Regions from separate parts of the Streptomyces sp. NPDC056835 genome, predicted to be linked through region 1. Evidence: riboswitches for the same ligand, from Rfam matches in the RefSeq annotation. Region 1 holds a riboswitch; each other region holds the start of a gene.
The links. A riboswitch is a leader RNA that binds a small molecule or an ion and turns the genes downstream of it on or off. The one in region 1 is predicted to bind cyclic di-AMP.

Region 2: linked by a shared signal. The riboswitch ahead of ACFRMN_RS34160 (M23 family metallopeptidase) and the one ahead of ACFRMN_RS14780 (peptidoglycan DD-metalloendopeptidase family protein) in region 1 are both predicted to bind cyclic di-AMP.
Region 3: linked by a shared signal. The riboswitch ahead of ACFRMN_RS26770 (M23 family metallopeptidase) and the one ahead of ACFRMN_RS14780 (peptidoglycan DD-metalloendopeptidase family protein) in region 1 are both predicted to bind cyclic di-AMP.

Annotation. Positions count from the first base shown of each region.
Region 1 covers NZ_JBHUBB010000011.1:67,627-74,639, forward strand. Annotated here, with positions in the region: gene ACFRMN_RS14775 (SGNH/GDSL hydrolase family protein) at 1-551, opposite strand, end outside; gene ACFRMN_RS14780 (peptidoglycan DD-metalloendopeptidase family protein) at 720-1,781, opposite strand; cyclic di-AMP (ydaO/yuaA leader) riboswitch at 1,786-1,977, opposite strand; gene ACFRMN_RS14785 (tyrosine-protein phosphatase) at 2,395-3,207, shown strand; gene ACFRMN_RS14790 (DUF6126 family protein) at 3,269-3,469, opposite strand; gene ACFRMN_RS14795 (helix-turn-helix domain-containing protein) at 3,493-4,116, opposite strand; gene ACFRMN_RS14800 (aspartate aminotransferase family protein) at 4,194-5,585, opposite strand; gene dxs (1-deoxy-D-xylulose-5-phosphate synthase) at 5,582-7,013, opposite strand, start outside.
Region 2 covers NZ_JBHUBB010000043.1:168-7,180, forward strand. Annotated here, with positions in the region: gene ACFRMN_RS34155 (GntR family transcriptional regulator) at 1-683, opposite strand, end outside; gene ACFRMN_RS34160 (M23 family metallopeptidase) at 884-1,660, opposite strand; cyclic di-AMP (ydaO/yuaA leader) riboswitch at 1,674-1,843, opposite strand; gene ACFRMN_RS34165 (M16 family metallopeptidase) at 2,032-3,414, opposite strand; gene ACFRMN_RS34170 (M16 family metallopeptidase) at 3,432-4,799, opposite strand; gene ACFRMN_RS34175 (DNA topoisomerase (ATP-hydrolyzing) subunit A) at 5,002-7,013, shown strand, end outside.
Region 3 covers NZ_JBHUBB010000026.1:22,626-29,638, forward strand. Annotated here, with positions in the region: gene trmB (tRNA (guanosine(46)-N7)-methyltransferase TrmB) at 1-40, shown strand, start outside; gene ACFRMN_RS26760 (PrsW family intramembrane metalloprotease) at 141-1,481, shown strand; gene ACFRMN_RS26765 (aldo/keto reductase) at 1,548-2,492, opposite strand; gene ACFRMN_RS26770 (M23 family metallopeptidase) at 2,617-3,642, opposite strand; cyclic di-AMP (ydaO/yuaA leader) riboswitch at 3,654-3,807, opposite strand; gene ACFRMN_RS26775 (PP2C family protein-serine/threonine phosphatase) at 4,102-5,328, opposite strand; gene ACFRMN_RS26780 (MerR family transcriptional regulator) at 5,525-6,271, opposite strand; tRNA gene ACFRMN_RS26785 (tRNA-Met) at 6,481-6,554, opposite strand; gene ACFRMN_RS26790 (hypothetical protein) at 6,616-6,825, opposite strand; gene ACFRMN_RS26795 (HAD family hydrolase) at 6,891-7,013, shown strand, end outside.

The sequences.
Region 1 (7,013 bases):
CTGTCCTGTACGGACTTGAGCGACCAGAGGTCGAGCACCGGGCAGTCGTAGCGGTCCGCGATGGCCCGCACATGGGCGGTGTAGGTGGCGATCCTGCCGCGCAGATGGCGCAGCACCGGGACGCCCCGGGTGTCGAAGCCGGTGGTCACCATGACCGTGCCGACGGCGCCGGAGAGATCGGCGACGGCCCGCTCGAAACGCTCGGCGACATCGTCGGGGTCGGTGCCTGGCCGGATGATGTCATTGCCGCCGGCGCAGAACGTCACCAGATCCGGGGCGAGTTCCTTGGCGCGCGGTATCTGTTCGTCGACGATCTGGTCGAGGAGCCGGCCGCGTACGGCGAGATTGGCGTACCGGAAATCACCGTGGACGGTGTCCGCCGTCGCACCCGAGACCGGCAGTTGGTCGGCGAGCAGGACCGCGAGCCGGTCCGCCCAGCCGACATACATCCCGTCGGGGCCCGGGTCGCCCACCCCCTCCGTGAAGCTGTCGCCGATCGCCGCGTACGACCCGAGTACGCCATTTCTTCTTGATCTCGAATCGTCTGCCACAGCACCACATCATTCCCGGCAGATGTGACCTACGCGACCGTAAGGAGGGGTTGACGCCGGGTGAGATATGCCATCGGTCAAGTTTCGGCCAAGCGGGAATAGTCGAAAAAGCCGCTGCCCGGCACGGAAAGTGCCGGGCAGCGCAATGAGCTGACGTGATCTGACGAATCAGACGTTGACACCGTTCTGCCGGAGGTAGGCCACCGGGTCGACGTCCGAGCCGTACTCGGGGCCGGTCCGGATCTCGAAGTGCAGGTGCGGTCCGGTGGAATTGCCGGTGGAACCGGAGAGTCCGATCTGCTGGCCCGCGCTGACGCTCTCGCCCGCGGAGACCTCCAGGGACGACAGGTGACCGTACTGCGAGTACATGCCGTCGCTGTGCTGGATGACGACCTGGTTGCCGTACGCACCGCCCCAGCCGGCCGTCACGACCGTGCCGTCGCTGACCGCCTTGACGGGGGTGCCCGAGGACGCCGAGAAGTCGACACCGGTGTGGTAGCCGCTGGACCAGCTGGAGCCGGAGGCGCGGTACGGCGTGGAGGTCGGTCCGTCGACCGGCGCGGTGAAGCCGGAACCGGTGCTCTGCTCCGCGGTGCCGTCGGCGGGGGCCTGCTCGGTGGTCGGGGCGGCGGACTCGTCCGTCGAACCGCTGGACGAGGAGTCGCTGGACGAAGAATCGGCGGACGAAGCGTCGGCGGACGAGGAATCGGCGGACTCGGCCGGGGAGGTGGTGTCGGCCGAGGACGTGGAGTCCGCCGAGGAATCGGCCGACGAGGAGGGCTCCGCCGGAGCCTCGGACGGCGCGCTCGCCGCTGCCCGCGCGCCGAGGGTCAGCTTCAGGCCGGGGTGGATCAGCGACGGGTTGTCGCCGACGGCCTCCCGGTTGTCCTGATACAGCCGGTGCCAGCCGCCCCGGACATGATGCTCAACGGCGATCTTGGAGAGATAGTCGCCGGCGACCACGGTGTAGGTCCTCGCGACCTTGGTGGCCACGTGGGTCACGGTCTGCTTCGTCACGGCGCGCTGCTGGGCGCCGGACAGATTCTGGGCCGTCTGCGCCGAGGTGGAGGCGGCCTGCGGAGCGGCGGCGGGGGCGGCCTTCTCCGCGGCGTGCGCGCCGGTGGCGCCGATGAGCGGAAGCGCGATGGCCGCGCCACCCGTACCCGCGGCGATGAATCCGCGCGAAATCGAATTGGTCTTGGGACGGCGGTGCTTACCCTTCGTGGGCATGGCGAATTCCTCTCCGGCGCCTGCGAGGTGAGCTGTCGGGTTCGGGCTGGAGCTGCCCGGCCGCGCATGGTGCGCGACTTCACCCCGAGCCGTCCGAACTTCCGGATCGGCGTACTACCTGGGTCCCCCGCTCCTGCCACGCGTTGATGGGTGGATGCGAATTCCAAGCGGCGGCAGGATTCGGCGATCCGCTCGGATTGAGGCTGAACGTAAGCGAGTCGGTCGGCCGGAACAAGATGCTGTTTTCCGGCGGTGACGCCCGTTCCGGATATCGCTCGGGTTATTCGGTCACCCTGCGTGGATTCCGGTCTTCAATTACCTTGCGGAGCAGCAATTCCCCCTCCCGATACCGCCACGCAACGTCACGGATATGATCCTGCTCACGGGCCGGAGCTCATCTCCCCCGCGACCGGGGCAGGTTATGCGGAATCACTCATTCCGGACAGATGGGCATGTGGGCGATATTCATCCGCGCGGCGTGTCCGAATAATGCGCTTCTGACCCTTCCGGAGCCGGGCCGATTGCCGCAGGTTGCCTGGGGAACAAATGTCGTAGGGTCGGAAGCCGACATCGTCGGCGAGCCGCGCCGACGGCAGACACGGAGGAGCACGCCGTGACGCAGCAGCTGCCGCAGGTCCCGTCGACAGAGCCCGAGTTGTCCGGCGTGCGCAACTTCCGCGATGTGGGCGGACTGCCGACCACGGACGGCCGGCGGGTGGCCTACGGCAGGCTCTTCCGCAGCGGACATCTCGCCAACGCCACCCCGGCCGATGCCGCCTTCCTCTCCTCCCTCGGCCTGCACACGATCTTCGACTTCCGCAACGCCGCCGATCTGAAGCTCGACGGCGCGGACGTGGAACTGCCCGGCGTACGCAATGTGAACCTGCCGCTCACTGATCCGGCGGACGGCGCCGAGTTCTGGCTGATGGTGCGGGACGGCGATCTCGACCAGCTGCGCTCGATCCTCTCGGACGGCAGAGCCGCGACCCGGATGATCGACTCGTACCGGACGATCATCACGGGACGCACCGCCGAGCACAGCCGCGTCCTGCACTCCCTCGCCGAGGACAGCGTCCCCGCGCTCATGCACTGCGCGGCGGGCAAGGACCGGGCGGGGCTCTCCATCGCGGTGTCCCTGCTCGCGGTCGGGGTGGAGCCCGAGGCGATCGAGGCCGACTATCTCAAGTCGAACCACCCGCACCGCCGCTACCCGATCCACCGCACCGACAACTCCCCCACCGGGATGTCCCCGGAGGTGATGGAACTGCTCAGCCCGCTCTTCGACGCTCGCGCCGAATATCTCGCGGCGGCCTTCGAGACCATCGAGAAGACCTGGGGCACCACCGACCGCTATCTGACCGAGGGGCTTGGGCTCGCCCCCGAGACCCGCGAGCGGCTTCGCACCCGCCTCCTCGACCAGAGCTGAGCAGCGGCGGGAACGGAGGGGGGACGGCGAGAGCGCCGGTAACGGCTTCGAAGGGGCGCCCCTACCCCCGCGCGCCCATCTCGAAGAGCAGATAGAGGAAGGCCGCGAAGAGATGGCCGGCGACCAGATAGGCGAAGAGCCGGATGACCAGCCCGCGGGGGAACTTCCCCTCTTCCTTCATGACATGACCGGACGCGGCGGATTCGGGCCGGCCTTCCGGTCCGTCGGCCGGGCCGGGCACGGAGTTCTCTGACTCGGACATGGTGGCAGACCTCTCTCAGCGGGTCAGCGACGATGGGCCCCGGCGCCGAGGCACAGCTCGGCGGCGGGGCTCTGCAGCAGGGTATGGACGAAGAGCAGCTCGGTCCCCTCGGGTCCGACCGCCGCGATCCGGTGCGGGGTGAGCGAGTCGAAGTGCGCGCTGTCCCCGGGGTCGAGTACGTGTACGGCGTTCCCGAGGGTCACCTGGAGCCGCCCTTCGAGGACATAGAGCCATTCCTCACCGGGGTGTACGCGGACGAGGTCGCCCTGAGCCCCGTAGGGGACCTGGAGCCGCAGCGGCTGCATGGCCCGCCCCGGGCCGCCCGCCTGGTGGTAGGTCCAGCCGTCGGCCTCGACCGGTTCCATCCGGCCGGCCCGGACGATGGGATCGCGCTCCGGCGGCATCTCCCCCAGCAGTTCGGAGACCGTCGTACCGTAGATACGGGCGAGGCTCAGCAGCATCGGAAGCGACGGCTGTCTGTGGCCGGTCTCCAGCCGGGAGAGATGGGCGGGGGAGAGCCCGGCCCGCCCGGCGGCGGCCTCCAGGGTGAGCCGTCGGCCGCGGCGCAGCTCGCGCAGGCGGGGTGCGACATCGGGCAGCTGGTCGGGCAGCTCGTCGGCGGCCCCTCCAGCGGGAGGTGTGCTCATATCTCCATTGCGCCAGGAACTTTCCTCTGGGGCAAATTTCTTACCCCAGAGGCAAAGAATCCCGATCCCCAGTACACCTAGCGGTTCGCCACGGCCTGCTTCACCAGAGTCCTGCCGAAGTCCCACATCAGTCCGCCACCGCCATGGGCGTCGTCCATGACCGCCGTGAAGGCGTCCACGAAGCGCTCGACCTCCCGCTCGCCGATGGTCAGCGGCGGGATCAGCTTGATCACCTCCAGATGGTCGCCGGAGACCTGGGTGAGGATCCGGTGCTTCTGGAGCAGCGGTACGACCACCATCTGCGCGAAGAGTCCCTTGCGGGCCGCCTGGAGCATGGTCCAGCGACCGCGCAGCTTGATCGAGTTCGGCCGGCCGAACTCGATGCCGATCATCAGGCCACGGCCGCGTACCTCGTACAGCAGCTCATAACGGTCGACGAGCGCGGCCAGTCGTGACCTGAGGAGATCCCCGGTGATCCGCGCGTTGGCGACGACGTTCTCGTCCTCCATCACGGACAGTACGGCCAGGCCCGCGGCCATGGCCTGGGCGTTGGATCCGAAGCTCGCCGAGTGGACGAGCACCCGGTCCATCGAGGAGTAGACCTTCTTGAAGATCCAGTCCTTGCCGAGGGTCGCGCCGACGGGCACGTAGCCGCCGGAGAGCGCCTTGGCCACACAGACGAGATCCGGCTCCACTCCCTCCTCGTGCTGGTACGCGTAGAAGTCCCCGGTCCTGCCGAGGCCGGTCTGTACCTCGTCGACGATGAGCAGCGCCTTGTGCCGGTGCAGCAGTTCCTGGGCGGCGCGCAGAAAACCGGGCGGGGTCTCGTGGACGCCCTTGCCCTGGATCGGCTCGACCACGAAGGCGGCCACATCGCCGCGCTTGAGCTCCCTCTCCAGCGCGTCGAGATCGCCGAGCGCGAGGGCGGTGTCGGGCAGCAGCGGTGCGAAGCCGTCCCGGAAGCCCTCCTCTCCGTTGACGGAAAGCGAGCCCGTGGTGAGCCCGTGGAAGGCGTGCGAGCAGTAGAGGATCCGGGGCTTCCCGGTCGCGTACCGCGCGAACTTCAGCGCCGTCTCCACCGCTTCCGTACCGCTGTTGCCGAAGAACACCCGGTCCAGATGCGGGGAGTGGGCGAGCAGTTTCTCGGCGAGCAGTCCGGGCAGCGGCTGGCAGTCGAAGCGGGTGAGATCGGCGAGCGAGGCGTCGAGGACGTCGTGGAGCGCCTTGCGTACGACGGGATGGTGCCGGCCGAGGCCCATGACGCCGAAGCCGGCGAGCATGTCGAGATAGTCGTTGCCGTCCTCGTCCCAGAAGTAGGCTCCCTCGGCCCGCTCGTAGAACCGGTCGAAGCCGATGGTGTGCAGCATGCGGGGAAGCTGGTGGTTGAGGTGCTTGGTGTACAGCTCGTAGCGCTCGGCGCCGCGCTCCGCGAGCAGCCGCGACAGGTCGAAGCCCGTGGGCCCGGTCATTCCGCGCTCTCCTTTCCTGCCGGGCTCTGCCCGCGCGCCCGGCTCTCCGCACGCGCCGGCTTCCCTACGCGTGCCCGGGTCTTCTTGGGTGCCAGGGCGGCGCTGATCCGTCCCGCGATCTCCACCGGGGTGAGACCGATGTCGGCCAGCACCTCACCCCGTTTGGCATGGGCCAGGAACTCCTCGGGGATACCGAAGGTCCGCAGCGGTACGTCCACCCCCGCGTCACGCAGCGACTGGCCGACGGCCGAACCCACCCCGCCGCTTCGGCTGTTGTCCTCGACGACCGCTACCAGCCGGTGCCGTTCGGCCAGCGGGGCGAGCTGTTCGTCGACGGGCTTGACCCATCGGGGATCGACCACCGTGCAGCCGATACCGCGCTCCGAAAGCAGCTCCGCCGCCTGGAGACATACGGGCGCGAGCACCCCCACCGATACGAGCAGCACCTCGGCGTCCGCCGCGCGACGCAGGACGTCCATCCCGCCCACGCGCCCCAGGGCCGGGATCTCCGGGCCCACGGACTCCTTGGCGAACCGCACCACGGTCGGCGCGTCGTCCACGGTCACCGCCTCGCGCAGCTGCGCCCTCAACTGTCCGGCGTCGCGCGGCGCCGCGATCCGCAGTCCGGGTACGCACTGGAGGATCGACATGTCCCACATGCCGTTGTGCGAGGCACCGTCGACTCCGGTGACCCCGGCCCGGTCGAGTACGAACGTGACGCCGCACCGGTGCAGGGCGACATCCATCAGCAGCTGGTCGAAGGCGCGGTTGAGGAACGTGGCGTAGACGGCGACGACCGGGTGCAGCCCGCCGGTGGCGAGCCCGGCCGCGGAGACCGCCGCGTGCTGCTCGGCGATGCCCACGTCCCAGATCCGGTCCGGGAAGCGCTCGGCGAACTTCGTCAGCCCGACGGGGTGCAGCATGGCCGCCGTGATCGCCACCACATCAGGCCGCTCCTCGCCGATCGCGACGATCTCGTCGCGGAACACCGAGGTCCACGACGGGCCGTTGGACGGTGCCAGCGGCTCGCAGGTCAGCGGATCCATCACGCCGACCGTATGGAAGCGGTCCGCCTCGTCCTCCAGCGCCGGCGCGTAGCCGCGCCCCTTCTCCGTCAGACAGTGCACCAGTACGGGTCCGTGGAAGCGTTTGGCGCGCCGCAGCGCCGATTCCAGGGCGGCGGTGTCATGGCCGTCGACCGGTCCGACGTATTTGAGACCAAGGTCCTCGAACATGCCCTGCGGGGCGAAGGTGTCCTTGAACCCCTTCTTCGCACCGTGCAGCGACCCGTACAGCGGCCGGCCCACCACGGGGGTGCGCTGGAGTACGTCCTTGCCCCAGGCCAGGACGCTCTCATAGCCGTCGGTGGTACGGAGAGTGGCCAGGTGATCGGCGAGTCCGCCTATCGTCGGACCGTATGACCGTTCA
Region 2 (7,013 bases), on a different contig from region 1:
CGGACGCTCGCGATGTTTACGGCATGTTGCGAAGCCCTCACCTTTTCCCCGCGGCGCTCCGGCCGCTTCAGCCGGTGTACCGCCGCGGTCCGCTCCGCGTGCAGCGACGTCAGCGTCCGCGCCCGCTCCGCGTCGCCGCGCGCCACGGCGTCCACGATCGCGCCGTGCTCCGCCCAGGACTCCACGGGGGCGGTGGGCTGGTCGACCACGTACATCCAGGCGATCTTGTGCCGGAGCTGGGTGAGCGGGGCGGTGAGCGCCAGGCTTCCCGACGCCTGGGCGAGCGTCTCGTGGAACCACGCGCCGAGCGAGCGCAGATCCTCGCCCTGGCCTCTGCGGGCCCGCTCCTGACCCAGTCTGACCAGGCCACGCAGGACCTTGAGATGGGCTTCCGTACGGCGCTGGGCGGCGCGCGCGGCGCCCAGCGGCTCCAGCAGCAGCCGCACCTCAAGCAGGTCCGCCGCCTCCTGCTCCGTGGGCTCGGCCACACAGGCGCCGACATGGCGGCGGGTGGTCACGAAGCCCTCCGACTCCAGCGTGCGCAGGGCCTCGCGCACCGGGACGCGGGAGACGCCGTAGCGCCGTGCCAGCTGCTCCTCCGTGAGCCGGCTGCCACGTTCGAATACGCCGGAGATGATGTCGTCGCGAATCGCCGTGCATACCGAGTGCGCGGGAATGCGCATGTCCGAACCTCCGCCTTAATCCGCGCGAAACGCTGCCGATTGACGCCTGTTCCGTGACTCTATTGCAGTCATCGAGAATTTCCGATGGGTGCCCGTAATCCATGGATATCTTTTGGCCAGCGGAGCGTGGCCGGGGGCGGGGGCGGGCGGAACGCCGAAGGCCCCGGCGGTGCGCCGGGGCCTTCGGGTGGGCGGAGTGGTCAGACGTTCACGCCGTGCGCGCGCAGATACGCGACGGGGTCGATGTCCGAGCCGTAGTCGGGGCCCGTCCTGGCCTCGAAGTGGAGGTGCGGCCCGGTGGCGTTGCCGGTCGCGCCCGAGAAGCCGATCCGCTGTCCCGGGGTGACGCTCTGGCCGACGGCGACGCCGATCGAGGAGAGGTGGCCGTACTGGGTGTACGTGCCGTCGCTCATCCGCAGCACGATGTTGTTGCCGTACGAGCCGCCCCAGCCCGCCTCGACCACGGTGCCCGCCCCCACGGCCACGACGGATGTGCCGGAGGCGGCGCGGAAGTCGACACCCGAGTGGCTGCCCGAGGACCAGAGCGAGCCGCCCGCCCGGTACCCGGTCGTGACGTACGAGCCGGCGATGGGGAGCTGGAAGGCGTTGAGGCGCTCGCGCTCCGCGGCCCGCGCCGCGCGCTCCTTCTCGGCGCGGATCTCCTGGGCGCGGGCCTCCGCCTTGCGCGCCGCCTCCGCCTTCGCCGCGGCCCTCGCCCTGGCCTCGGCGGCGGCCAGACGCTGCGCGTCGGCCTGGGCGTCGATGGTGCCGGCGAGGGAGTCGTTGATAACCAGGGCCTGGATCAGCCCGGTCTGCCGGGCGGCGGCCACGTCGGTGTCGGCGGCGAGCGCCGGGGAAGCGGCGAGGGTGCTGATGACGCCGGTGGCGGTGAGCGTCGCGGCGCCCGCGACCTTCGCGCTCCCGCGGATCCTGCGGCCGCGGGCACGATGCTTCCCGGTGGCACGGGTGAACGCCATGGAGTGGCTGGTCCTTTCCTTCCTTCTCGCCTACCGGGTTAGCTGACGGGTTCGGAGCAGGAAGGTCTCCTACGGACCCCTCCACGCGATCGAGCCGCGAAGGCCGTCCGATTCACCCCAGGGACTTCATGGGTCCCCGGCTCCCCGGGCTCGCGCCTGGCGGGGACTCGGCGATGACTGTCCGGTGCCGCGGACGCGGCGTAACTGGCGGACAGCCGGACCGACGTTAAGCGGGTCGTCTTTCAATCACCAAACAGACAGGCCCCTTTGTAGCGCACACCACAGGGCATACAGCCACTCTCCCCAACAAAGAGGGACATAAAGGGAAACCCCGGCGGCCGAAGCCGCCGGGGTTCCATGGAGAGGCCGGATCAGCCGGTGACGACCGTCACTTCACCGATCCCGAGAGCCGTGACCGGCTCCTTGATCTGGGCGGCGTCACCGACGAGCACGGTGACGAGCCGGTCCACCGGGAAGGCGTTGACGGCCGCGGCCGTCGCCTCGACGGTGCCGGTCTCGGCCAGCCGCGCGTACAGCTGCGCCTGGAAGTCGTCCGGGAGGAACTGCTCGACCTGGTCGGCCAGCGTGCCCGCGACGGAGGCCGCCGTCTCGTACTTCAGCGGGGCCACCCCCACCAGGTTCTGAACGGCCACATCGCGCTCGGCGTCGGTCAGTCCCTCGGCCGCGAGGGTGCGCAGCACCGTCCAGAGGTCGTCGAGCGCCGGGCCGGTGGACGCGGTGTCCACGGAGCCGCTGATGGCGAGCATCGCCGCGCCGGTCGCACCGCCCGGGGCGTCGGGTGCCGAGGAGCGCAGCACCTGGCCGAAGGCCCGGACACCGTAGGTGTAGCCCTTCTCCTCGCGCAGCACGCGGTCGAGCCGGGAGGTGAGGGTGCCGCCCAGGCAGTACGTGCCGAGGACCTGGGCGGGCCAGACCCGGTCGTGCCGGTCGGCGCCGATGCGGCCGATCAGCAGCTGGGTCTGCACGGCGCCGGGCCGGTCCACGATCACCACGCGGCCCGTGTCGTCGGCGGTCACGGGCGGTACGGGACGGGGTGCGACGGTGTCGCCCGTCCAGGTGCCGAGGGTGTCGGCAAGGACCTCGTCCAGATCGACACCGGTGAGATCACCGACGATCACGGCGGTGGCGGTGGCGGGGCGTACGTACGCCTCGTAGAAGGCGCGCACGCCCGCGGAGTCGATGCGCTCCACCGTCTCCTCGGTGCCCTGGCGCGGCCGTGACATGCGCGAGGATGCCGGGAACAGCTCCTTGGAGAGCTGCTTGGCGGCGCGGCGGCCCGGGTTGGCGGTCTCGTGCGGGATCTCGTCGAGGCGGTTGCGTACCAGCCGCTCGACCTCGCTGTCCGCGAAGGCGGGCGCCCGCAGCGCCTCGGCGAGCAGGCCCAGCGCCTTGGGCAGCCGGGAGACGGGGACCTCCAGGGAGAGCCGGACGCCCGGGTGGTCGGCGTGCGCGTCGAGCGTGGCGCCGCAGCGCTCCAGCTCCGCGGCGAACTCCTCGGCGCTGTGCTTGTCGGTGCCCTCGGAGAACGCCCGCGCCATGATCGTGGCGATGCCGTCGAGCCCTTCGGGCTCGGCGTCCAGCGGGGCGTCGAGATTGATCTCGACCGCCACCACCTGCTGTCCGGGACGGTCGCAGCGCAGCACCGTCAGGCCGTTGTCGAGAGCGCCGCGCTCGGGGGCGGGGAAGGCCCAGGGCCTGGCCTCGCCGGCCGTCGGACGCGGGTGGAAGTCCATGGTCACGGCAGCGTCGCTCACTGGTCCGCCCCCTCGTGCTCGTCGGTCTCGTCTTCATCGGCGGAGGCGTCGTCGCCGTCGGCGGTGACCGGCTCGTAGACCAGCACCGCGCGGTTGTCGGGGCGCAGCCGCGCCGCGGCGACGGCTCGTACCTCTTCGGCGGTGACGTCCAGGACGCGGGTCACGGCGGTCAGCGCCAGCTGCGGGTCACCGAAGAGCACGGCGAACCTGCACAGCTCGTCGGCGCGGCCGGCGACCGTACCGAGCCGGTCCAGCCACTCGCGCTCCAGCTGCGCCTGGGCCCGCTCCATCTCCTCCGCGGTCGGGCCCTCGGCGGCGAAGCGTGCCAGCTCCTCGTCGACCGCGCTCTCGATCTCCGGGACCTCGACTCCGCCGGACGTCTTCACGTCCAGCCAGCCGAGGGAGGGCGCGCCCGCCAGGCGCAGCAGCCCGAAGCCCGCGGCGACCGCGGTCCGGTCGCGGCGCACCAGCCGGTTGTGGAGCCGGGAGGACTCGCCGCCGCCGAGGACGGTCAGCGCCAGATCCGCGGCGTCACACTCGCGGGTGCCGTCGTGCGGCAGCCGGTAGGCGGCCATCAGCGCGCGCGCCGGGACCTCCTCGTGGATCTCCTCGCGCAGCTGCTCACCGATGATGCCGGGGAGCGAGCCGTCGCGCGGCGGCTGCTTGCCGTCGTGGGACGGGATCGAGCCGAAGTACTTCTCGATCCAGGCGAGCGTCTGCTCGGGGTCGATGTCGCCGACGACCGAGAGCACCGCGTTGTTCGGCGCGTAGTTCGTACGGAAGAACGCGCGGGCGTCCTCCAGGGTCGCCGCGTCCAGGTCGGCCATCGAGCCGATCGGGGTGTGGTGGTACGGATGGCCCTCGGGGTACGCGAGCGCGGTCAGCCGCTCGAAGGCCGTACCGTAGGGCACATTGTCGTACCGCTGGCGGCGCTCGTTCTTGACGACGTCCCGCTGGTTCTCCATGGACTCGTCGTCGAGCGCGGCGAGCAGTGAGCCCATCCGGTCGGCTTCCAGCCAGAGCGCCAGCTCCAGCTGGTGGGTGGGCATCGTCTCGAAATAGTTGGTGCGCTCGAAGCTGGTGGTGCCGTTCAGGGAGCCGCCGGCCCCCTGCACCAGCTCGAAGTGGCCGTTCCCCTTCACCTGCGCCGAGCCCTGGAACATCAGGTGCTCGAAGAGGTGGGCGAGTCCCGTACGGCCCTTGACCTCGTGGCGTGAGCCGACGTCGTACCAGAGGCACACCGCGGCGACCGGGGTCAGGTGGTCCTCGGAGAGCACCACGCGCAGGCCGTTGGCCAGGCGGTGCTCGGTCGCTGTCAGGCCGCCGGAACCGGCCTGCGCTGTGGCCGTGTGACCCATGGGCATGTACGTCCCTTCGATCGCGATATGGAGAAGTCCTGCCACTGTATGCAAGCGTGCTCGCACCTGGCGAAGTTCCCGGTGCCGGGCACCCCCGACGCGTGCTCAACGACGGGTCGAGGTCGGGGTTGTCAGTGGCGCAGTCCACAATGGTCCGCGTCAGTCAGAGAAGTTGCCGTTCAGAACCTGTGAAGGAGCCGCAGCAGCGATGGCCCGCCGCAGCACGAAGACCCCGCCGCCGGAGGACTTCGAGGAGAAGATCCTCGACATCGACGTGGTCGATGAAATGCAGGGCTCCTTCCTTGAGTACGCCTACTCGGTGATCTACTCCCGGGCCCTGCCGGACGCCCGCGACGGTATGAAGCCGGTGCACCGCCGCATCGTGTACCAGATGAATGAGATGGGCCTGCGCCCCGACCGCGGCTATGTGAAGTGCGCGCGCGTCGTGGGTGAGGTGATGGGCAAGCTCCACCCGCACGGAGACGCGTCGATCTATGACGCGATGGTCCGCATGGCACAGCCGTTCTCCATGCGGCTGCCGCTGGTGGACGGCCATGGCAACTTCGGTTCGCTCGGCAACGACGACCCGCCGGCCGCCATGCGTTACACCGAGTGCCGGATGGCCGACGCCACGTCACTGATGACGGAGTCGATCGACGAGGACACCGTCGATTTCGAGTCGAATTACGACGGGCAGGAGCGGGAACCGGTCACACTTCCGGCCGCGTATCCGAACCTGCTGGTCAATGGCGCCTCCGGGATCGCGGTCGGGATGGCGACGAACATGCCGCCGCACAACCTCGGGGAGGTCGTGGCGGCCGCACGCCATCTGATCAAGCACCCGGGCGCGGACCTGGAGACGCTGATGCGTTTCGTGCCGGGCCCCGATCTGCCCACCGGTGGCCGGATCGTCGGGCTGACCGGCATCAAGGACGCCTACGAGAAGGGCCGGGGCACGTTCAGGATCCGGTCCACCGCGACGGTCGAGGATGTCTCCGCGCGCCGCAAGGGCCTGGTCATCACGGAACTGCCGTTCTCGGTCGGTCCCGAGAAGGTGATCGCGAAGATCAAGGATCTGGTTTCGGCCAAGAAACTCCTCGGCATCGCGGACGTCAAGGACCTCACGGACCGCGCGCACGGACTGCGCCTGGTCATCGAGGTCAAGAACGGTTTCGTGCCCGAGGCGGTGCTTGAGCAGCTTTACAAGCTCACGCCCATGGAGGAGACCTTCGGGATCAACAATGTGGCGCTGGTCGACGGCCAGCCGCTGACGCTGGGCCTGAAGGAGCTGCTTGAGGTCTATCTCGACCATCGCTTCACGGTGGTGCGGCGGCGCAGCGAGTTCCGGCGTACGAAGCGGCGTGACCGGCTTCACCTGGTCGAGGGACTGCTCGTCGCGCTCATCGACATCGATGAGGTCATCCGGCTCATCCGGTCCAGCGACAACTCCGCGCAGGCCAAGGAGCGGCTGATCGAGCGCTTCTCGCTCAGCGACATCCAGACGCAGTACATCCTGGACACGCCGCTGCGCCGGCTCACCCGGTTCGACCGGATCGAGCTGGAGAGCGAGCGGGACCGGCTCAATGGCGAGATCGACGAGCTGACCGGAATCCTGGAGTCGGACGTCGAGCTGCGCAAGCTGGTCTCGTCCGAACTGGCCGCGGTGTCCAAGAAGTTCGGCACCCCCCGGCGCACGGTGCTGCTGGAGTCCGCGAGTTCGTCCGTCGCGTCAGTGCCGCTGGAGGTCGCGGACGATCCGTGCCGGGTGCTGCTCTCGTCCACCGGTCTGCTGGCCCGTACGGTCAATGGCGAGCCGCTGGAGGGCGGTGAGGGCAAGCGCGTCAAGCACGATGTGATCGTCTCGGCCGTGCCGGCGACGGCCCGCGGCGACATCGGCGCGGTGACCTCCACCGGACGGCTGCTGAGGATCGCGGTGATCGACCTGCCCCAGCTGCCGGACACGGCTTCGGCGCCGAGTCTGTCGGGCGGGGCGCCCGTCTCGGAGTTCCTTGCGCTGGAGGGTGACGAGGAGCTGGTCTGTCTGACCACGCTGGACGAGTCGTCCCCGGGGCTCGCGCTGGGCACGCTCCAGGGCGTGGTCAAGCGGGTGGTGCCCGACTACCCGTCCAACAAGGACGAGTTGGAGGTCATCAGTCTCAAGGAGGGCGACCGGGTCGTCGGCGGCGCGGAGCTGCGGACCGGCGAGGAGGATCTGGTGTT
Region 3 (7,013 bases), on a different contig from region 1:
CCAGGTGCCTGAGCGCCCTTCCGTGACCGGGCCCGCGTAACCGACCCGCGTAACCGACCCGCGTAACCCGGGGTACGTAACCCGAGGTAGTGGCCCGGGCGCCATCGCCAGGTGTCAGTGCCCCTCGTTAGGGTCGTTGGGTGTCAGAACCGTCCCCGCAGCCGCCCGGTCCGCGTCCGGCGATCCCCGTCTACGAGCGTCAGCAGCAGCTCGGCGAGCTGTGGGCCGCCGTGCCGGAGCCCGCCCGCAGGCGCTACCGGCCGCGCCGCGCTTTCTGGCGCCGCCGCGCGGTGCGCGTGGGGGCCGTGATCCTGGTGCTCGCCCTCTGCGCTCTGGTGATCCTCGCGCTCGTCCGGGACGAGACCGGCACAGAGGGCTTTCTGGTGGGCCTCGGGCTGGCCGTCCTGCCCGTACCGCTGCTCATCACGGCCTTCCGCTGGCTGGACCGGGTCGAGCCGGGCCCCTGGCCGAATCTGCTCTTCGCCCTGGCGTGGGGCGCCTTCGCCGCCGCCCTCGTCGCGATCATCGCGAACTCGTTCGCGACCGAATGGATAGCCACCGCCACCGCCGACCCGGCGGGCGCGGAATCCCTCGGTGCCACGGTGATAGCCCCCGTCGTGGAGGAGAGCGCCAAGGCCGCGGCGGTCCTGCTGATCTTCCTCTTCCGCAGGAGGGCCTTCACCGGGCTCGTCGACGGCGTCGTGATCGCGGGGTTCAGCGCCACCGGCTTCGCCTTCACCGAGAACATCCTCTATCTGGGCAGCGCCTTCGGTGAGGACCAGAACCTGGGCAACTCCGGCCTGGCCTCCGTCACGGCCGCGACCTTCTTCGTACGGGTCGTCATGTCACCGTTCGCCCATCCGCTCTTCACCGTGCTCACCGGCATCGGCTTCGGTCTGGCGGCGATGGCGGCCCGCCGCCGGAGGATCCGCAGATTCGCCCTGCCCCTGCTCGGTCTGGCCCTGGCGATGGGCCTGCACGCGCTGTGGAACGGATCGGGGGCGCTCTTCGGCCCGTACGGCTTCTATGTGGTGTACGGGGTGTTCATGGTTCCCGTCTTCGCCCTGCTGACCTGGCTGGTGATCTGGAGCCGCCAGCGCGAGCTGCGCACGGTCGGGTCCGAGCTGCCCGCGTACGCCGCGGCCGGCTGGCTGACCCCGGCCGCGCCCCTCGCGCTCTCCTCCATGCGGGCGCGCACGATGGCGCGTGACTTCGCGGGCCGTACGTACGGCCCGCGGGCGGCCAGGTCGGTCGGGGAGTACGAGGCGTTCGCGACGTCCCTGGCGTTTCTGCGCCACCGGGCCCACCGCGGCGCGGTGGGCCCGGACTTCATCGAGCGCGAGCAGGAGCTGCTGCACCATCTGTGGCAGCGCAGGGAGATAGCCGGGCCCGCGCTGACCTATGCGGCGCGGGCCACGGGCAGGGTACGGGTGCCGCCGCCGTCCATCGACTACGACGGCTACAACCCGTACCGCCAATGACGAACCTGACGGACCTGACGGACCTGACGGACGAGGGATGACCGACCAGTCCGACGAGCCGCGGCTTCAGGCCGATGCCGCCGTGAGCTCCGCCAGTTCCTCCGCCGTCAGCTCAAGGCCGACCGTAGCCAGCAGCGCGGGCAGTTGCTCGGTCGTACGCGCGGACGCGAGCGGCGCGACCACGGTCGGCTGCGCCGCCAGCCAGGCCAGCGCGACGGTCGCGACCTCGGCGCCCCGCGCCCCGGCGATCCGGTCCAGCGCGGTCAGGACTTCGGCGCCCCGCTCCGACGCCAGATATTCGGCCGCCTTGCCGGCCCGGGGACTGTCGACCTCGGTCCCCGGACGGTACTTGCCGGTGAGGAAGCCCGACGCCAGCGCGGCGTACGGCACGGCCGAGAGCCCGTGCCGGAGCACGGTGTCCCGGAGCTCGCCCTCGTAGGTGTCCCGGGAGACCAGGTTGTAGTGCGGCTGGAGCGCCACATAGCGGGCCAGCCCCTCGCGCTCCGAGAAGGCGAGCGAGGCGGCCAGCCGCTCCGCGCTGATGTTGGAGGCGCCGAGCGCGCGGACCTTGCCCGCCCGCACCAGCTGGTCGAGGGCGGTCATGATCTCCTCGACCGGCACCTCGGGGTCGTCGAAGTGCGTGTAGTAGAGGTCGACGTAGTCCGTACGGAGCCGGCGCAGCGACTCCTCGGCCCCGGCCTTGATGGTGGCCGCCCTGAGCCCCTTGTACCGCGGGTGCGCGCCCACCTTGGTCGCGACCAGCACGTCGGAGCGATTGCCACGCGACGCGATCCAGTCGCCGATGACGGTCTCGGACTCACCGCCCTCGTTGCCGGGGGCCCACGAGGAGTACATGTCGGCGGTGTCGATGAAGTTCCCGCCCGCGGCGGCGTACGCGTCGAGGACGGCGAAGGAGGCCGTCTCGTCGGCGGTCCAGCCGAAGACATTGCCGCCGAGGGCGAGCGGGAAGACGTGCAGATCGGAGGAGCCCAGTGGGCGCAGAGCGGTCATAGGGAGATGCAACCCCTGAGGGGGGCGTCCCAACCCGCTCCGCGCCCGTATGTGGGCCTTATGGGGGAATACCCCGGGGGGAATACCCAGAGGGATTACCCAGGGGAATGCCCGCGGGGAAGCCCTACGGGTTGAGGCCCTTGCCGCGCAGCCAGCTCATCGGGTCCAGGCCCGTGCCGCCCGCCGTGTGGACTTCGAGGTGCAGATGGGCGCCGGTCACATTGCCGGTCGCGCCGACCCTGCCGATGACCTCGCCGGTGGTGACCTTCTGCCCGGCGCTGACGGAGATGGAGGACTGGTGGGCGTACCAGATCTCCGTGCCGTCATCGAGCTCCAGGACCGTGCGGTATCCGTACGAGCCCGACCAGCCGGCCGACTTGATCGTGCCGCTGTGCACGGCCTTGAGCGGGGTGCCCGTCGGCGCGGCGAAGTCCAGGCCGGTGTGCTGGCCGGAGGACCACAGGGAGCCGGCCTGACCGAAGGTCGAGGTGATCGTGTACGAGGAGGTGGGGATCGCGTAGCTGGCGGCCAGCTTGGCCAGCCGCTCCTTCTCCGCCTTGGCCCTGGCCTCCGCCTCTGCCTTCTTCTTCGCCTCTTCGATCTTCTTCTCGGCCTCGGTCTGCTGCTTCTTGGCCTCGGCCGCGGCCTGCTCGGCCGCCGCGGACTCCGCGGCGGCCTTCCGCGCCGCCTCGGCGCCGGTCTGCTGTGCCTCGGCCTGCTGGAGGATTCGGGCGCGCAGCGCCTCTCCCGCGTCGGTGGCGCCCTGCTCGGTGTCGGCGGCCGTGAGCCCGGCGGTGGTGAGCGGGGCGGCGAGGACTTCGGAGTCGGAGTCGTCCGAGGCGAGGGAGCCCATTCCCGGCAGGGACTTGGCGTCCGGGAGATTGTCCGTGATCGCGTCGGGCAGGGATATGGAGACCGCGGGCTTGTCCTGCGCGGTGGCGATGCCGCCCGCGCCGACGGCGGCGATGACGCCGACGCCGAGGACGGTGGAGCTACGGGCCAGTCCGCGCTGCTTGGCGACGCGGTGCCGGCCGCGTACGGGCCGTATGGACTCCTCGGTGGGATTCCATTCCCCCCATGCCCTGTCCGGCTCGCTGCCGAGGGAGTGCGTTTCGAAGACGGCTTCGGGGGCAGGCTTGTTGGACGCCACTGAGGCGTGCTCCTTTCCTTCCTTCTCGCCTACCGGGTTAGCTGACGGGTTCGGAGCAGGAAGGTCTCCTACGGGCGCTCCTGCCGCACAGGGCAGCAAAAGACACCCGATTCACCCCAATTGGTGGTTCCCCGGTTCCCTCGCGGGATTCGGCGCGTGCGCACGGCGCCATCTCTTACGACGGCTGGGACGACCGCGCTGCGTTATCGAACGTTAATAGAGACCCGGCCCATATTCCAAGCTGTTCCGGGTGATCATTAACGACTTCGCATCGGACGTACCGGGACGTAGCGGAACGCAATCGGGCGAGTTGACAGCCCGTCAGGGAAGTCGGCATTTCTGACGGTGTGTCAAATGTTATGCGGAGGGATACCTCTCGATTACCTACAGTGGCGAGAGCTCCCGCCGGCCCCGCGCCGGGCGATGAGGGTGACGACTCCGACGGCGATCGCGGCCGTCTCACGGCACCAGGGGCATGGTCCTGCGCCGCTCCGGTTCGCCCTCCGAGGGCCGGCTGACCGCCAGCAGCGCCATGTCGTCCTGGCTCCCGCCGCCCGTGTGCCGCCGTACGTCGTCGATGAGCGCCTGAAGTATCTCGTCGGGCCCCTGGAAGACCCGCCCGTCGAGCCGGTCGCGCGGGACGTAGAAGACCCCGTGGGCATCGCGCGCCTCGGTGAGCCCGTCCGTGTAGAAGAGCAGCGTCGCGCCTTCCGGATACAGGGCCTGCTCGGCGCGGTCCGGCCACGCGCCCAGTTCGCTCATCCCGAGCGGCAGCGCGTGGTCGCTCGGGGCGAGCATCCGCACCTCACCGTCGCCGCACATCAGCAGCGGCTCGGGATGGCCGCGGTTGAGCAGCCGCACCACTCCCTCGTCGTGCGGGATCTCGGCGAGTACGGCGGTGGTGAACCCCTCGAAGATGTCGAGCCCGTCCCGCCGCGTCCCCTCACGTCTGAGCGCGCGCTCCAGCCGCTGCGCGACTCCCTCCAGCGAACTCTCCTGCTCGGCGGCCTCCCGGAATGACCCGATGACCACCGCCACCGCTTCGACCGCGTCAAGACCCTTCCCCCGTACGTCCCCGACCACCAGCCGCACCCCGTACGGCGTGTCCTGTACGGCGAAGAGGTCCCCGCCGATGAACGCGCCCTCCTGCGCCGCCTCGTACCGCGCGGCGATCCGCAGCCCCCCGATCCGCTCGGCGGGTCTGGGCAGCACCGCGCGCTGGGCGGTCTCGGCGATGATGCGGGCGGAGGCCAGCCGCTCGCCGCTGCGCCGTACGACGCCGTTGATGTACAGCGCCAGCAGGGAGACGACGACCACCGTCAGCACCTCGCTGATCGACTCCACCTGGAACTGGGTGTCCGCGTGGATGTGCAGCAGCACCTCGGAGACCAGCGAGGCCAGGGCGATGGTGAGCGTGCCGGCCAACGGGTAGAACGGGGCGGCGATCAGCGGAGCGGCGGCGAAGAGGGGGGACGCGGTGACACGCGTGGGGGTCACCAGGTCGAAGATCACCCCGGCGATGATCACCAGTACGGGCAGCACCCGTACCAGCCTGCGTCCGGTACGGCCACGTCCGCCCGGATACCGGCCGCCGCCGCGAGCGTTGTCGCCGGCCGCCCAGAAACCCCTTCCGTCAACAGCCCAGAGACCGGCGCCCTCGGCCGCCCGCCGGCCTCTTCCGCCGATGCCCTTTCCGAGCTTCCTCAGTCTCCACACCAGTGGTCTCCTGCCCGGTCCGCCGACTGCTGCGGACGGTGCCGCGCTCCACCAGGCTGGCCGCTGCCATCCCGGGCGGCGAATCGCCGTCGGCCGAGTGGGCTATGGCGAGCCGACCCGTCGGCCCGGCCGATGCTCCGGCGCACCGGCGAGCCGACGGACCCGATCAGTCGGTCAGGTGGCGCTCGGCGTACACCTTCATGGCGTCCCGCACGAGCACAGCCGTACCTTCACCGTACTGGTCATAGGTGGCGGCGAAGCGCGCGTCATCGACATACATCGCCGTCACGCCGATGACATACGACCTGGTGGGCTCGGCCGTGACGGACAGCCAGTCGCAGTGACGCCGGGCGACGGCCTGCGCCTCGTCGCTGTCCGCGGCGAGCCCCGCCGCGGCCACGCGTCCCCAGTCCCCGGCGATGCTCTCGTGCTGGTCCTTGAAGCCCTGCCGCTCCTCCTCGCTCAGCGACCGCCACCAGCGGTCGCTCTTCGCATAGGCGTCCCGGCCCCACCGCCGGGTCACCTCCTCCTCGTACCGCGTGTGATCGAAGCCGTCGAGTACGTCCTCGGCCATGAGTTCCTCTCCCGTCGCCGTCTTGTGGAGAGTGGTCCGCACCGAGGCGATCAGCCGACCGATGCGCTCGCGTTCCCGCTCAAGCAGCTTCAGATGGCCGCGCAGGGCCGCGGCCGTGTCCTGCTGGCCGTCGAGGACCCGCGCGATCTCGGGCAGCCCGAGGCCCAGCTCCCGCAGCAGCAGAATCCGCTGAAGCCGGACCAGGGCGTCCTGTCCGTAGTAGCGATAGCCATTGCTGCCCGTACGGCTGGGCTCAAGCAGCCCCAGCTCGCCGTAGTGCCTGAGCGTGCGGCTCGTCGTGCCCGCTTTCTTCGCGATTTCCTGGATCGACCACTCCATGACTTTCACGCTAGAACTTGACGTTACGTAAAGGTCAACCCCGGAAGCCGCACGCGGACGGAGAAGCACGCGGACGGAGGAGCACGCAGGCGGAGAAGCACGCGGGCGGACGGACGGGCAGATGAGCGGACACGACGAAGGCCCGGCGGGCGGGCGGACACGACGAAGGCCCGGATTCACCAGGAATCCGGGCCTTCGTTCTCTTCCAGTAGCGGGGACAGGATTTGAACCTGCGACCTCTGGGTTATGAGCCCAGCGAGCTACCGAGCTGCTCCACCCCGCGCCGTTGAATGCAACTCTACGCCATCCGGAGCAAGATCATCACCACTCGGCGCACGGACGGCCTACGCCGCCTCGACGACATCGGCGTGGACCGCGGCGGCCCACTCCACCAGAAGTCGCTGGTAGCGCTCCTGCTCGGCGGGCGGCAGCGCGCCACCGGCACGCGCCCACAGGGCACGGATCTCCGCGTTGACGACAGCGGCGGACCTGACAGCGCGTAACGAGTCGCCGTCACCGGAGGCGGGGGAAGAAGTGGACGAGGAAGCGAACATAGGAGCAAGGCTACGGCCAGCCACTGACAATCGGCAGAGCGTGTCCCCCTACGCTTACACCGGTGATTGAAACCATCGTGTTCGACGTCGGCGAGACCCTCGTCCGCGACGACCGCTACTGGGCGTCCTGGGCCGACTGGCTGGGCATTCCCCGACACACCATCTCGGCGCTCGTCGGCGCCGCCACC